Regions from separate parts of the Neptuniibacter marinus genome, predicted to be linked through region 1. Evidence: predicted binding sites of a transcription regulator. Region 1 holds the regulator's gene; each other region holds the start of a gene.
The links. The regulator PhoB, encoded in region 1, activates phosphate uptake and scavenging genes when phosphate is short. The targets are predictions, from matches to a motif close to TGTCATANNNNTGTCANA.

Region 1 (4,642 bases):
CTCGTTTACGCACCTCAGGGGCCGCAAAGGGACATAAATTAAGGCCCACGACTATAGATTCAACCCACTGCTGAGTTAAAGTCGCGGCCTCTTCTGCAGGAAAAGAAAATTTTTGTATATTCATAAAAAGGGATACTACCTCAGCCTATCGGCTGGAGATACTCATACATGTTAAGATATTGGTTTTGATGAAATCTCAGGACAACTGATCTGTGCCCATAAAAGCTGCCCTTACTCGACAAAGTTTTGATACTCGTTGGAAATCACTCCGTCGTCCCTATCAACAGGTCGCCCCCCAACAATTGCGCACTTGGTTTACTGACCACGGCTCTCTGACACAACGTTTGATAAAACTAAGTAAAGGCGACTTTCGAGTTGAAGTGGTACAACAAGGTTGGTTTAGACCCACGCGCTCAGAAGCTAAAGCGCTAAAAATGGATTACCGCCAAGTTGCACTCATTCGAGAAGTTCAACTCATCGGCAATGGCCAACCTTGGGTCTTCGCTCGATCAATTATTCCAGCACAAACACTCAGCGGTGCGGAACGTCAGCTCAGAGTATTAGGCAATCGGTCATTAGGTAGTTTGCTATTCAGCGATCCAACTATGCGGCGTGGACGCTTACAAATATGTCGTTTATCGCTTAATAGTACGGAAAAAGTATGGGCGCGCCGATCTGTATTTTTTCTATCGAAAAAGCCTCTTTTGGTTTCAGAGGTTTTCCTGCCGCAACTTCTGCAGGTAAACTAAACCTAATTAGTATTTTAGTAAACGCACGTCTAATTAACGGATTAAATCGCAGACAACTTTATGGCCTCTGGAACACAAAAAAACGCCCCTTTCAGCGCAGCTAAACTGCGAGCATTTGTACAAATAATGCGTATAAATAAGCCCATAGGCAGCTATCTCCTTCTGTGGCCAGCTTACTGGGCCCTATGGATGGCAGCGGAAGGTATGCCTGCATACGACATCCTCATTATCTTCACGCTTGGGGTTTTTCTTACTCGCTCAGCAGGCTGCGTAATTAATGATTACGCAGATCGCAAGATAGATGGTCATGTTAAACGTACCGCCATGCGACCTATCCCTTCCGGCCTGGTTAGTCCAAGGGAAGCCTTAATTCTCTTTACCATCTTAATGTTGGCCGCATTTGTACTGGTACTCTTTACCAATATAGAAACCATTATTTTATCTTTAGGAGGTTTAGCATTAGCTGTCTGCTACCCTTTTATGAAGCGCTACACTCACCTACCACAAGTAGTTTTGGGCGCTGCGTTTTCTTGGGCTATTCCTATGGCTTTTACCGCAGTGACTGAAAGTGTACCTATTTATGCGTGGTTAATTTATATAGCCAATGTTTTATGGACTATCACCTATGACACTATGTATGCCATGGTCGATAAAGATGATGATCTACGTATAGGTGTTAAATCAACTGCCATACTATTTGGCGATGCAGATAAAGTTATTATAGGGATTCTCCAACTAACAACACTGATTACTCTTGCCTTAGTTGGTCAACAGATTCACTTGGATTGGCCTTACTATCTCGGTTTAATCTGCGCTGCAGGCTTCTTTATTTATCAACAGTTCCTTATCCGTAATCGCGAACGTGATCTATGCTTCAAAGCGTTTTTAAATAATCATTATGCAGGTTTAGTGATTTTTATTGGTGTCGCAAGCCATTATTTCTTAGCACAATCGGATCTTTTTAAGCTATAACTTAGTAATTCAATGCAGTCTGTAATATTTGTGTAACAGTATTGTCTTCTAATAGCCCCGTCGATAAATTGAAATATAAAGGGCAATAACACCATGTCTGATTCTAAAAGCGTACTTATCGTAGATGATGAGGCGCCTATTCGCGAAATGATCGCAGTTGCACTAGAAATGGCTGGATACAACTGTTTAGAAGCGGAGAACGCTAATGAGGCGCACAGCCTGATCGTAGACGATAAACCGGATATGGTCTTATTGGATTGGATGATGCCCGGCACTAGCGGCATTGAATTCGCTCGTCGTTTACGCAAAGATGAAACAACCGCTGATCTCCCCATTATCATGCTAACCGCTAAAGGTGATGAGGATTACAAGATCAAAGGGCTGGAAGCAGGTGTAGATGATTACATCACAAAGCCATTCTCTCCTCGCGAATTAGTAGCGCGTTTAAAAGCGGTACTTCGTCGTACAACACCTAAAGGGATTGAAGAACCGGTAAGCGTCGATGGCCTGACACTTGATCCTATCTCCCATCGCGTAACCTCAGAACAAGATCCTATTGATCTAGGGCCTACAGAGTTTCGTCTATTACAATTTTTTATGACACACCAAGATCGCGCATACTCCCGTAGCCAGCTGTTAGATATGGTCTGGGGAGGCAATGTATATGTCGAAGAGCGTACGGTGGATGTGCATATCCGTCGTCTACGTAAAGCCCTTGGCGCTCGACATGATTATCTGGTACAAACAGTGCGCGGTACCGGTTACCGATTCTCTGCCAATGTAGCCTAACGACTTTTCCGATAGCTTTTATAGGATGTAATATGCAAAAGAACCGTCACTCAATGTTGTCCAATTTAATGGTAGTGAGTGGTGCCTCTTTGACTATAGGACTAATACTAGGCTATCCAGGCTGGGCCACCAGCTTAGGGCTTATTGGCTGGTCTCTCTTGCAAATAAACCGATTCAATAAATTAATGGATTGGTTTCATAAAAATGATGACCAGATCGAACTACCGGAAACCACGGGTCATTGGGGGGAGTTGTTTGATGAGTTATCTCGCGTACAACGTCGCCAACATACGAGAGAAACACGCTTAGGTAACATAATTAAGCGCTTCCAAGATTCAACCTCCGCTTTACAAGACGCTATCATTATTATTGATAAAAATAATAATCTTGAATGGTGGAATAAATCAGCAAATCGCTTACTTGGTCTGGACGATAAAACGGACCAAGGCAAGCCTATAATGAATCTACTCCGTGATCCCCGTTTTGTCCGCTATTACAAACGTGGGCAATATAATGATCCAATTACTTTACCCTCCCCTGCACATAACGATCTTAAAATTCAATATCAGATAACGCGCTTTGGGGACGCTGATCGGCTACTGGTTGCACGGGATATTTCGCGAATTATTCGCCTAGAACAAACCCGTCAGGACTTTGTAGCAAACGCTTCCCATGAACTACGTACTCCTCTAACGGTCATCCGAGGCTATTTAGAAACCTTCTTAGACCAAGACCTCCCTCGACCTCTAATTCGCGGTTTAGGCTCCATGCAGCAGCAAGCACGCAGAATGGAAAACCTCGTGTCTGATCTACTACTGCTATCCAGACTCGAAGCCAGTCATCAGGTCTCAGATGAGCAACCTATTCAAATTCAGAATGTTATTCAGCACATTATGGAAGGGGCTGAGCAGCTAGCTCAGGAAAAAGGCCACAAATTTAGCTTAAATATTGATCCAATACATGATCTTTCCGGTCAAGAGATCGAATTGCATAGCGCATTCTCTAATCTGGTTTATAACGCCGTACGTTACACCCCCGCTGGTGGAAATATTAAAGTAAGCTGGTGGGTGGATGAACAAGGTGGGCACTTTTCAGTAAAAGACAATGGCCCTGGGATAGAATCTATTCATCTTCCTCGACTAACCGAACGCTTCTACCGTGTTGATGAAAGCCGCTCATCCGCCAGTGGCGGAACCGGTTTAGGCCTAGCAATTGTGAAGCATGTGTTGGCTCGCCACCATGGCCAGCTAACCATTAAGAGTAAAGTAGGTAAAGGAAGTACATTTGCTTGCCATTTCCCAGCTGAAAATGTCGGTGTTCGCCCCGAGCCAGGAGAAAACACCTACGAAGAGCAAAAATTGATGGGATTCCAGCAAGTCGAAGACTCTAAGGATAATCAGACTACTCCCTAAATCGTCATCATTGGGTATAGCCTGATAATTGCTTAAGACTCTAACTTTTTCTGATCTAGATCGATCTCAACCCCAGCATGAGCTTCAACCCAGTAAATCGTTGCTCCAACAACCGCCGCAGGCATCAAGATCAGATTTAAGATCGGGATCATCATCCCCAGTTGAATTAAGCCACCAAAACCAATAGACGTAAGTCGATCCGATTTCAGCATCAACTTCATATTTTTAAAGCTGACCTTATTGTTATCCATTGGATAATCGCAGTATTGAATCGCCATCATCCAAGCACCAAACAGCAACCACAAAAATGGTGCAATAATATTAATCACAGGGATAAACGACAGCACTACCAAAAACAATACCCGAGGAAGGTAATAAGCCAGTTTAGATAACTCACGTGCAATAGATCGCGGAATAAGTGCTACCACCGCTTTCCAGCCCTCATCAGTAATCACATTACCTCTTAAACGCTTCTCAACCTTCTCAGACAAGAAACCATTGAAAGGAGCCGCAATGATATTCGCAACTATAGTAAAGCTGTAATAAACCATAACAAAGACTAATAAAGCCATGATCGGCCAAAGAAGATAGTGCAGAAACGATAGCCACTCCCAATCGGGGAGAAAAGCTGAAATCATTTTATCGACCCAACCACTAAACTGGCTAAATAACAACCAAATTGCACCGATAAATAGCACGACATTCGTTAATAGGGGAACT
Region 2 (4,642 bases), 1.5 Mb from region 1:
GTGACGAGTACACAAGTTAGCTTTTGTGCAAAAGCTTTTACTACAGTGGCAGTTGAGCACCCCGATGCCGCTGCGTTGACTGTACTCGGTGATTTTTTACGCAATGGTTTTTTACATAGAGCTATTCGTGAGCGTGGTGGTGCTTATGGTTCGGGGGCAGGTCAGGATTCAGGAGATGCCGCTTTTAGGTTTTTCTCATACCGTGATCCTCGTTTAACCGAAACCTTGGATGATTTTGATGCTTCGATAAAATGGCTGTTAGACAGTGAACACGATGAGCAGCGACTGGAGGAAGCGATTCTGGGTGTGGTTAGTTCTATCGATAAACCAGGTTCTCCAGCCGGAGAAGCTAAGCAGGCTTATCACAGTAGTTTGTTTGGTCGTACGCCAGAACAGCGTCGTAAAGTGCGTTCACGTATATTGCAGGTGACTATTGATGATCTGAAACGTGTTGCAGAAACCTATTTACTTGATGCTGAAGCAAGTATAGCGGTGGTTACTAGCCAAGCTCAGGCAGAGACGCTTGGATCGGACTTTGAGATCATCGAGGTTTAACGGCGGGTAAGTCGCTATATTGATAAATTAAGTGGCTGACGTGCGTTAAGCGATTACATTTACCCATAGCCCCTAAATATAGGGGCTTTTTTGTTTGGCCGTATATATGCCTATCAATCCGCTTTATCGTGGAGCGTTACTGATTATCCTGTCAGAGTTTTTTTTGGTGCTCTCAGGGATGCTCATTAAACAATTAAGCGGTGAGCTACCAACCGAAGTAATTGTCCTTGCGCGTAACCTTTTTGCATTACTACTTATACTTCCATGGCTTTATAGTGTCGGTTTACATCGCATCTATACTCAAAATTTACATTTACATTTTGCCCGCGCAGCCGTCGGCGTTACCGCAATGATGTGTTTGTATTATGCATGGGGGAATTTGCCGCTGGCCGAAGCAGCCCTTATCAAACAAACAGCGCCTTTTTTTGTACCTTTGATCGCTTTGTTCTGGCTAGGTGAGCGTATTGGTAACAGGGTTAAAACTGCTATTTTCATTGGCTTTTGCGGTGTCTTTCTTATTTTAAATCCTACCGACCAAACGATTAATATCGCTGTGTTAATTGCCTTGTTTGGTGCCATATTAGGCGCCTTGGCAAAAGTGATTGTCCGCCGGATGAGTATCAGTGAATCTCCGCAGCAGGTTGTTTTCTATTTCGCATTTTTTAGTACAGTGTTGGCTTTTGTTCCTGCGATGCTTAATTGGGTAACGCCCTCATTAGCCGCTTGTGGGTGGCTTCTTTGTGTTGCTATAACCTCAACAATTGCCCAGTTATTATTGAGTAAAGGCTACGGATTAGCGCCCGCTGGTCAGTTAGGGCCTTATACATACTCATCGGTTGTATTTGCAGCTCTGTTGGGTTGGTTGTTTTGGCAAGAGGTGCTTGATCTAAATAGCATTATTGGTGTCGTTTTAATTATTAGCGCAGGTATTCTTTCTGCTGTTTCTCGCAAAAACAAACAATCAAAAGCGGATAATTGAGCAGAGAGTGTTCAATTTTTTAGTAGAGATTGATTTTTTTATCTAGATGTCAATAAAGTGCTTGTAATCCTCGCTAGGAGTGGTACTACTGTAAGTGTAGAGGGGATATTGAAAGGCATTTTAATTGAGTCTCCTAATAGCAACATTGCATTAAGGATTTACACATGAACATTAAAATCACTCACCGCAATGCTAAAGTTTCTGACAATATGAAAGACAAAGTAGAAGCATGGCTAAACAACAGTCAGGAGCGTTATGAGGTTATTACTAGCGCCCATGTTATCTTAGAAAAAAATGATCGTGAGGATTTGGCAGAAGCTACTATTCATATTGCGGGCAAAGATATATTTGCTAAAGCGAGTGCCGATAATTTATATGCAGCACTTGATACTCTAGCGGATAAAATTGATCGCCAGCTAGATAAAATTCATCAGAAAAATGTTAATAAGAAAGGTGCGCAGAAACCAGCAACAGAGTCTGCTGTAGATGACGCTTTTGATGAAGACTATGATGAAGAAGAGATGACACTCGTTCAATAGGACTATTCATCTATAGAGAATGCCCAGCTTAAGCTGGGCATTTTTGTATCTGAGTTAAAATTTAAAGTGCTTAGAAAGTCCTTTAATGTGTTCCATAGCTATTGTGATTTTGTAAGCTGCATATAAGGGCTCAATTTTAAAATCTACTCATAGTTATTTATGAAGGTGTTTTGCCATGAATTCACTCTCGTCTGATATTAAAGTGTTAAGTGTAAAAGCAGATGAATGGGCTATTGTTTACCCTATGTGGGAGCACTTAATCTGTGAGTTACCGAGTTATCACTTCAATCCCTTTGGCAAACCGCTATTGGATGAACAGAGAGTCCATCTTAAAAACACATTACAGGGCTGTTTAGCTAAAGATGAGGCGGAAGTGTGTGTTGCTGTTAATGAAAATAATGAAATATGTGGCACGATAGCCGTTATTCAGAACACGCAGCGGGGATATGATCAACCAAAGAGCGGGGTTCTTTTTAATCTTTGGGTTAATCCTCTAATGCGCCGCCATCAAATTGGTACCACTTTAGTCAAGTATGCAAAGGAGTGGTTGTTGGTACAGGGAGCGACCTCTATGCAAGTTGGCTGGCATCTTGATAATAGTATCGCGGCTTCTTTTTGGCTCAAGCAGGGATTTCGTCAATATGAATGTATAGCTGCCACTTTTTTGAATTGAGTAGCACTAATTGGTGAGGCTCTAGGCAAATAAGCTTGTGTATATACATTGGTATGCTTTGCGAATGCAAGTTATGGGCTATGTATATCAGCTATGTGTGTGAAATCAAAAAAAGTGATTTTTTTATCAATTAATTGCCAAATTGTCATAAAACTGTAATTACTCAGCGTAACAAATCCGTCATAATTCGCGCGCCTGAGCATTTTGTTTTTTCCGCTCAAAAATGTTTTTTCGACTCATTAGGGTGCGTTGTATGGTCTCTACCAATAATCCATTTTTGCAGATGTTTGCGCGTTCGCCGTTCAAACCTATGCAGGAACACATCGCTAAAGCGCAAGAATGTGCGATAGAGCTAATTCCTTTTTTTGAAGCTGTAATGGCTGATGATTGGGAAGAGGCTAAAAAAATTCAAAGAAAGATCGCCGTGCTTGAAGGCGATGCTGATGCAATGAAGAAAGATATTCGTCAGAACCTCCCGAAGAGTATTTTTCTACCTGTTCCCCGTACCGACCTATTAGAGCTTTTAAGAATGCAGGACAAAATTGCCAATCGGGCTAAAGACATTTCAGGTCTAATGCTTGGACGAGAAATGTCTATACCTGCGATTATTCAATCAGATATGACCGAGTATGTTCGCGTTGCTTTGGAAACATCAGAACAAGCTTTAACGGCGCTTAATGAACTTGATGAACTGGTTAATAGCGGATTTGGTGGCCATGAGATCAGTGTGATTGAGAAGATGCTAGATCAATTAGATGCGTTGGAACACCGTACTGATGAGCACGAGAGAGATATTCGTGCAAAGTTATTCAGTATTGAGAAAGAGTTACCGCCAATTGATGTCATGTTTTTATATCAGGTAATTACTTTGATAGGTGATCTAGCTGATCGTGCTCAACAAGTCGGTAGCCGCTTGCAGCTACTCGTCGCTCGTTAATTTGGTAGGTTATTAGAATGGAAATTATTGCTCAGTACGGCGACATAATCGTTATTCTTGCATGCGTATTTGGTTTCTTTATGGCTTGGGGTGTTGGTGCAAATGATGTTGCCAATGCAATGGGCACCTCGGTAGGTTCAAGGGCGTTAACACTTAAACAAGCGATTATGATCGCGATTATGTTTGAGTTTTTGGGTGCTTATTTAGCCGGTGGTGCCGTTACGGCAACAATTCGTAAAGGTATTATTGACCCCAGTCTATTAGCAGGAACACCTGAGTTACTTGTGTTTGGTATGCTTTCAGCGCTTTTAGCTGCAGGTATCTGGTTACTGGTTGCTACGCATTTTGGCTGGCCCGTTTCCACAACCCATTCGATTGTAGGTGCCATCGTTGGTTTTGCTGCAGTGGGTATCTCTGTTGATGCGGTCAACTGGGGTAAGGTTACTAAGATTGTCGCAAGCTGGGTTGTTTCGCCGGTTACCGCGGGTTTGATTGCATTCTTCTTGTTTAGGAGTGTGCAACGCTTAGTTTTAGATACAAAAGATCCCTTTATAAATGCTAAAAAGTATATTCCCGTTTATACCTTTTTAGTAGGGTTTATGGTCTCTATGGTGACCTTCACTAAAGGCCTGAAACATGTGGGGCTTGATTTTAGTTGGAGTGAAAGTGCTTTAGCATCATTAGCCATTGGTGTGATAGTTATGCTGATTGGTATACGGATGCAGAAAAACATTCAACCGGACCCTGAAGCTGATCGTGATCATCACTTTGCGAGTGTTGAGAAGCTGTTTGGCATTTTGATGATGTTTACGGCGTGTGCAATGGCATTTGCTCATGGTTCTAATGATGTGGCTAATGCGGTTGGTCCTTTGGCTGCGGTCGTTGGGGTTGTTGCTGCAGGCGGTGAAGTTGCACAGAAAACGGCGATGCCTGTATGGATCTTGCTATTGGGTGGTGCG
Region 3 (4,642 bases), 430 kb from region 1:
CTACTCTCTTCCGCAATGGGCTGTTGTGCTTCGGGCGCTACAACAGCACCCGAGGCAAAACGACGTACAGCAGAAATAAGGGCTTCAGAATCAAAAGGTTTCATTAAATAATCAACAGCACCTGCCTTAATCGCCTCAACTGCTTTACTCACTTGGCCAAATGCAGTGATCAACATAACAGGAAGCCCAGGATGTACTTTCCGAATTTCATCTAAAAGCTGATGACCATCCATGCCTGGCATATTCACATCAGTAACAACCATATCGACCTGCTGTTTGGCGAGTAACGCTAAGGCCTCTTCAGCATCAGGCGCCTCAATATAGGAGAACCCCGCTAGCTCTAGCGTATCGCAAAGCGCTTCTCGTAACTCATTGTCATCTTCAACAATCATTATCTTATTAGGCATGTTGTATATCGCTCAAGCTTAGAGTTATTTGGTTAATAGGCATGGCAGTACTATAGTTGCAACAGTACCCTCCCCCAGAGTGGAGCGTATTAAAAATTCACCATGATGCGCATGAGCAACCACCTGAGCTACAGCTAACCCCAACCCTGTACCATGAGACTTAGTTGTATAAAAAGGCTCTAGCGCACGTTTTAATTGCTCCGGCGTCATACCTTGCCCTTGGTCAATAATCTGCAGGGCTATGCGGCCCGCGTCATCCGTAAAACGTATAGTTAATTCGCACCCTTTACCACTTGCCTGGAGCGCGTTTTCAACTAGGTTGATACATACACCTAACAGTGCGTCCTTATTACACTGAAACTCGTAATTAGGGACATCATTGATACAATCACAATCTGCATCATAGCTGACGAGAGGAAGATCAAGCATATCCTCTAACTCCCGCATAAATGCGGAAGAAGAGATCTGATCATCCAACCGCATTTCTCCCCGCGCAAAAATCAGCATATCTCGGACTTGCTGCTCAAGGTTTGTTAAACGAGATTTAGCTTTACGTGCAAACTTCTGCCGCTGCTCAACTAAAAGATCTGGGCGCATTAAGTGATCAACATAGAGCAACGCTGCGGATAAAGGCGTCCTAATCTGATGCGCCAATGAGGCCATCATACGACCCATCTCAGACAACCGCTGATAATGGGAAACACGCCCTTGTAGCAACCGCGTTTCGGTTTGGTCTATCAGTAACACTAACTGGCCCGGCTCACTATCCATCGCGCGGGTCATCAAACTGACACGACGACCATCTTTTAAAGAAACCTCATGCCCATCATCTCCACGAGGTGCAAAACTGCGGTTAATAATGTCAAACCAAAACTGCCCGATTAAAGGGGTACCCAAAAAGCTTTCCGCTGCAGGGTTGGCCTCAGCCACCTTGCCTGCGCCATTAATTAGGACAACACCTGCCGGTAAAATCGATAATAGGTTTTGAAAACGGTCACTAAGCCCAACATTTTTATCTTCATTTTTTTGACGTTGAAGAGACTCGCTTATTAGGGATTCTTGCGCCTGACTTAAGGCCGTTTCTAATTCCGTAATACGGGTTTTATAGCGTTCGATATCATTCATATTACTTACGTTGCATCCCATATTTACGCATTTTTTCTACTAAGGTCGTTCGCCTAATTTTTAATAACTCAGCAGCTCTGGCAACAACACCCTCATGTACTGCCAATGATTGCTCAATTAAGCTCCGCTCAATAGCTTCTAAATGAGCCTTAAGATCCAGCCCTTCTTCAGGCAGATGATCTAAATGAGTGGCAGAAGCTATAGCGCCAGTAACAGAGGATGATTCCAACAACTCTTCCGTATTCGCATAACGCGCAGGATCAGGTTCTTCAACATGCTGAAAACGGGCCGGCAACTCAGAAACACCAACAACGCCATTAGGAAAAAGAATCGCTAGTCGTTCAGCAAGGTTGGACAGCTCTCTCACATTACCAGGCCAAGGATGAGCCTTTAAGGACTCTAGAGCGCTCATTTGAAATCTGACAGAGTCAAAACCTTGTTTTTTTAATCGGCCTAATAACTCATCCAGTAATAGAGGAATATCTTCGGTTCGCTCTCGTAATGGCGGCATCTCAATTGGGAAAACATTTAGGCGATAATAAAGATCCTCTCTAAAGCTCCCTTCTTCAATCATCTCTTCAAGGTTTTTATGCGTTGCGGCGATAACACGTATATCCGCTTCAAGTGTTTTAGTGCCACCGATACGCTCAAACTTTCGCTCTTGAAGCACACGTAATAGCTTTACCTGCATAGATAAAGGCATATCACCTACTTCATCAAGAAAAAGCGTCCCCCCTTGAGCCAGCTCAAAACGGCCTGAACGACTAGAAACCGCACCCGTAAAAGCTCCCCGTTCGTGACCAAACAACTCACTTTCAAGCAAATCTGCAGGAATAGCTCCACAGTTAATCGGCACGAATGGGCCATTTTTACGTACAGAATAATCATGTAGATTCCGAGCAACCACCTCTTTACCAGTACCCGACTCCCCTGTAATTAAGACATTAACATCACGTCCCGTGACTTGAGACATAGCCTGCCGCACCAGCCTCATAGGCCGACTACTACCGACTAAACTTGAAAAAAGCTCTGAAGAAGGATTATTCGCATCCCTTGCCCCCAGGGACGGCCGAGAATAAAGTTGAGCTTTATGTAATTGATCGAGTAACTCTTGATAACTAAAGGGCACATTTAACTGCCCTGTCACACCACTTTTCAGATCATCAGGCAGCTCAGCGACTTCAGACCATTCATCTAAAGTAACAACAGCAGCATCAGGTGTTTTTTGCTGTAAATTGCGTAGCAGCTTTTCAAGGGATATAGGTAATTCACTTTGTCCAAGCAACACTAAAGAGACTTTATCACCTTTGAGTGACTGGTCATCTGACTGCAACCAATCAACAAATCCATAGAATTCAAACGGGCGACCTAAAAAAGAAAGTGCAGCACGAATTAACTCTCTGCGACTTAGATCATCATCAATAATTAATAGTTTTGGCTGCGCAGTCATTCCTGCTTATCTCTACCTGATTTGAGTAGAACCAATAGTGGCAACCACAGCACGAAATGTCAATTATCTGACAGAACTTAAAAATAGAAAAATTAACGCCTATATTTTGACGCACATGAGAATATCCCTTTCAACAAAACCCTGATTTATAATAGTCGGTGAATCCAAAAAAAAATTAACGTTTCTACTATAACTTCAATAAGATAAAGTAATTCCCTATAAGCTCATACAGAAAGCAGGAATAAGATGAGATTCATAATTACAGGAGGAGCAGGATTTATAGGCTCTGCAGTTATCCGCCGCCTACTAAAACACACTAACGATACTGTTATAAATATAGACAAGCTAACCTATGCTGCCAATATAACTGCACATAACTCATTTTTACAAAACGAACGCTATCACTTTGAACAACAAGATATATGTGATGCTACTGCTATCAGTCATATATTCACCAAATACCAACCTGACGCAGTAATGCATCTAGCCGCAGAATCCCATGTAGATAGATCAATATCCGGACCAAACGCTTTCATTCAAACCAATATAGTCGGAACTTACACACTGCTAGAAACATGCCGTCACTATTGGGCAACACTTAATGCTAAACGTAAATCAATTTTCAGATTCCATCATGTATCAACAGATGAAGTCTTTGGTGATTTATTACCCACCGATACCCCCTTTACAGAAGAGAGCAACTACAATCCTAGCTCTCCATATTCAGCATCAAAAGCAAGCTCTGACCACTTAGTTAAAGCATGGCAGCGCACTTACGGATTACCGACTATTATATCCCATTGCTCTAATAATTATGGGCCTTTTCAGTTCCCTGAAAAACTAATTCCTTTAACCATCCTTAACGCTCTACAAGGCAAGAAAATACCTATATATGGAACAGGTGATCAAATCCGTGACTGGATCTATGTAGATGATCACGCAAAAGCCTTACTCCAAGTAATCAAACGAAGTGATATTGGAGAAACCTATAACATCGGTGGCCAAGAAGAAAAAAAGAACATAGAGGTGGTAAATACAGTCTGCGATCTACTCGAAGAGCTCTGCCCAACCAATATACCCTATCACTCCCTTATAACTTATGTCACAGATAGAGCTGGGCACGATAAAAGATACGCTATAAATTCAGATAAAGCCTATTCACAGCTAAACTGGAAACCTGACCATTCTTTTAGTGACGGTCTAAGAGAAACTGTACACTGGTACTTAAACAACAGCGATTGGTACAATAACAACAAAGCATCCACCATAAATAACAAAAATAATAATGACTAAGAGAGCCAAATTATGAAAGGTATCATTCTTGCTGGCGGCTCAGGAACTCGCTTATATCCCATCACCCGAGCCATCACCAAACAACTCCTACCCATATATGACAAGCCGATGATCTATTACCCGCTATCAGTACTCATGCTCAGCGGGATACAAGATATTTTAATCATTACGACCCCCGAAGATAACGATAGCTTTAAACGACTACTAGGGGATGGAAAAGACTTCGGCATAAGACTCAGTTACGCAATTCAGCCTAAACCTGAAGGCTTAGCACAAGCTTTTATTATTGGCGAAAACTTCATTGGTAAAGACAGCGTATGCCTAGCCCTTGGAGATAACTTTTTTTATGGTTACGGTTTCTCTCCTA

Region 2: a site for PhoB is predicted at 2,890-2,907, ahead of ACOQOE_RS11685 (TIGR00153 family protein). Genes of this name have one in related genera too.
Region 3: a site for PhoB is predicted at 3,038-3,055, ahead of ACOQOE_RS03070 (sigma-54 dependent transcriptional regulator). Genes of this name have one in related genera too.

What each region holds. Positions count from the first base shown of each region.
Region 1 is NZ_OZ245004.1:225,570-230,211, forward strand. Features, by position in the region: gene ACOQOE_RS01020 (DUF1415 domain-containing protein) at 1-124, opposite strand, end outside; gene ACOQOE_RS01025 (chorismate--pyruvate lyase family protein) at 213-749, shown strand; gene ubiA (4-hydroxybenzoate octaprenyltransferase) at 810-1,721, shown strand; gene phoB (phosphate regulon transcriptional regulator PhoB) at 1,815-2,510, shown strand; gene phoR (phosphate regulon sensor histidine kinase PhoR) at 2,543-3,922, shown strand; gene cysZ (sulfate transporter CysZ) at 3,955-4,642, opposite strand, start outside.
Region 2 is NZ_OZ245004.1:2,461,261-2,465,902, reverse strand. Features, by position in the region: gene ACOQOE_RS11705 (insulinase family protein) at 1-555, shown strand, start outside; gene ACOQOE_RS11700 (DMT family transporter) at 662-1,534, shown strand; gene hpf (ribosome hibernation-promoting factor, HPF/YfiA family) at 1,699-2,073, shown strand; gene ACOQOE_RS11690 (GNAT family N-acetyltransferase) at 2,249-2,746, shown strand; gene ACOQOE_RS11685 (TIGR00153 family protein) at 3,000-3,683, shown strand; gene ACOQOE_RS11680 (inorganic phosphate transporter) at 3,701-4,642, shown strand, end outside.
Region 3 is NZ_OZ245004.1:653,370-658,011, reverse strand. Features, by position in the region: gene ACOQOE_RS03080 (sigma-54-dependent transcriptional regulator) at 1-407, opposite strand, end outside; gene ACOQOE_RS03075 (sensor histidine kinase) at 432-1,532, opposite strand; gene ACOQOE_RS03070 (sigma-54 dependent transcriptional regulator) at 1,534-2,982, opposite strand; gene rfbB (dTDP-glucose 4,6-dehydratase) at 3,229-4,275, shown strand; gene rfbA (glucose-1-phosphate thymidylyltransferase RfbA) at 4,288-4,642, shown strand, end outside.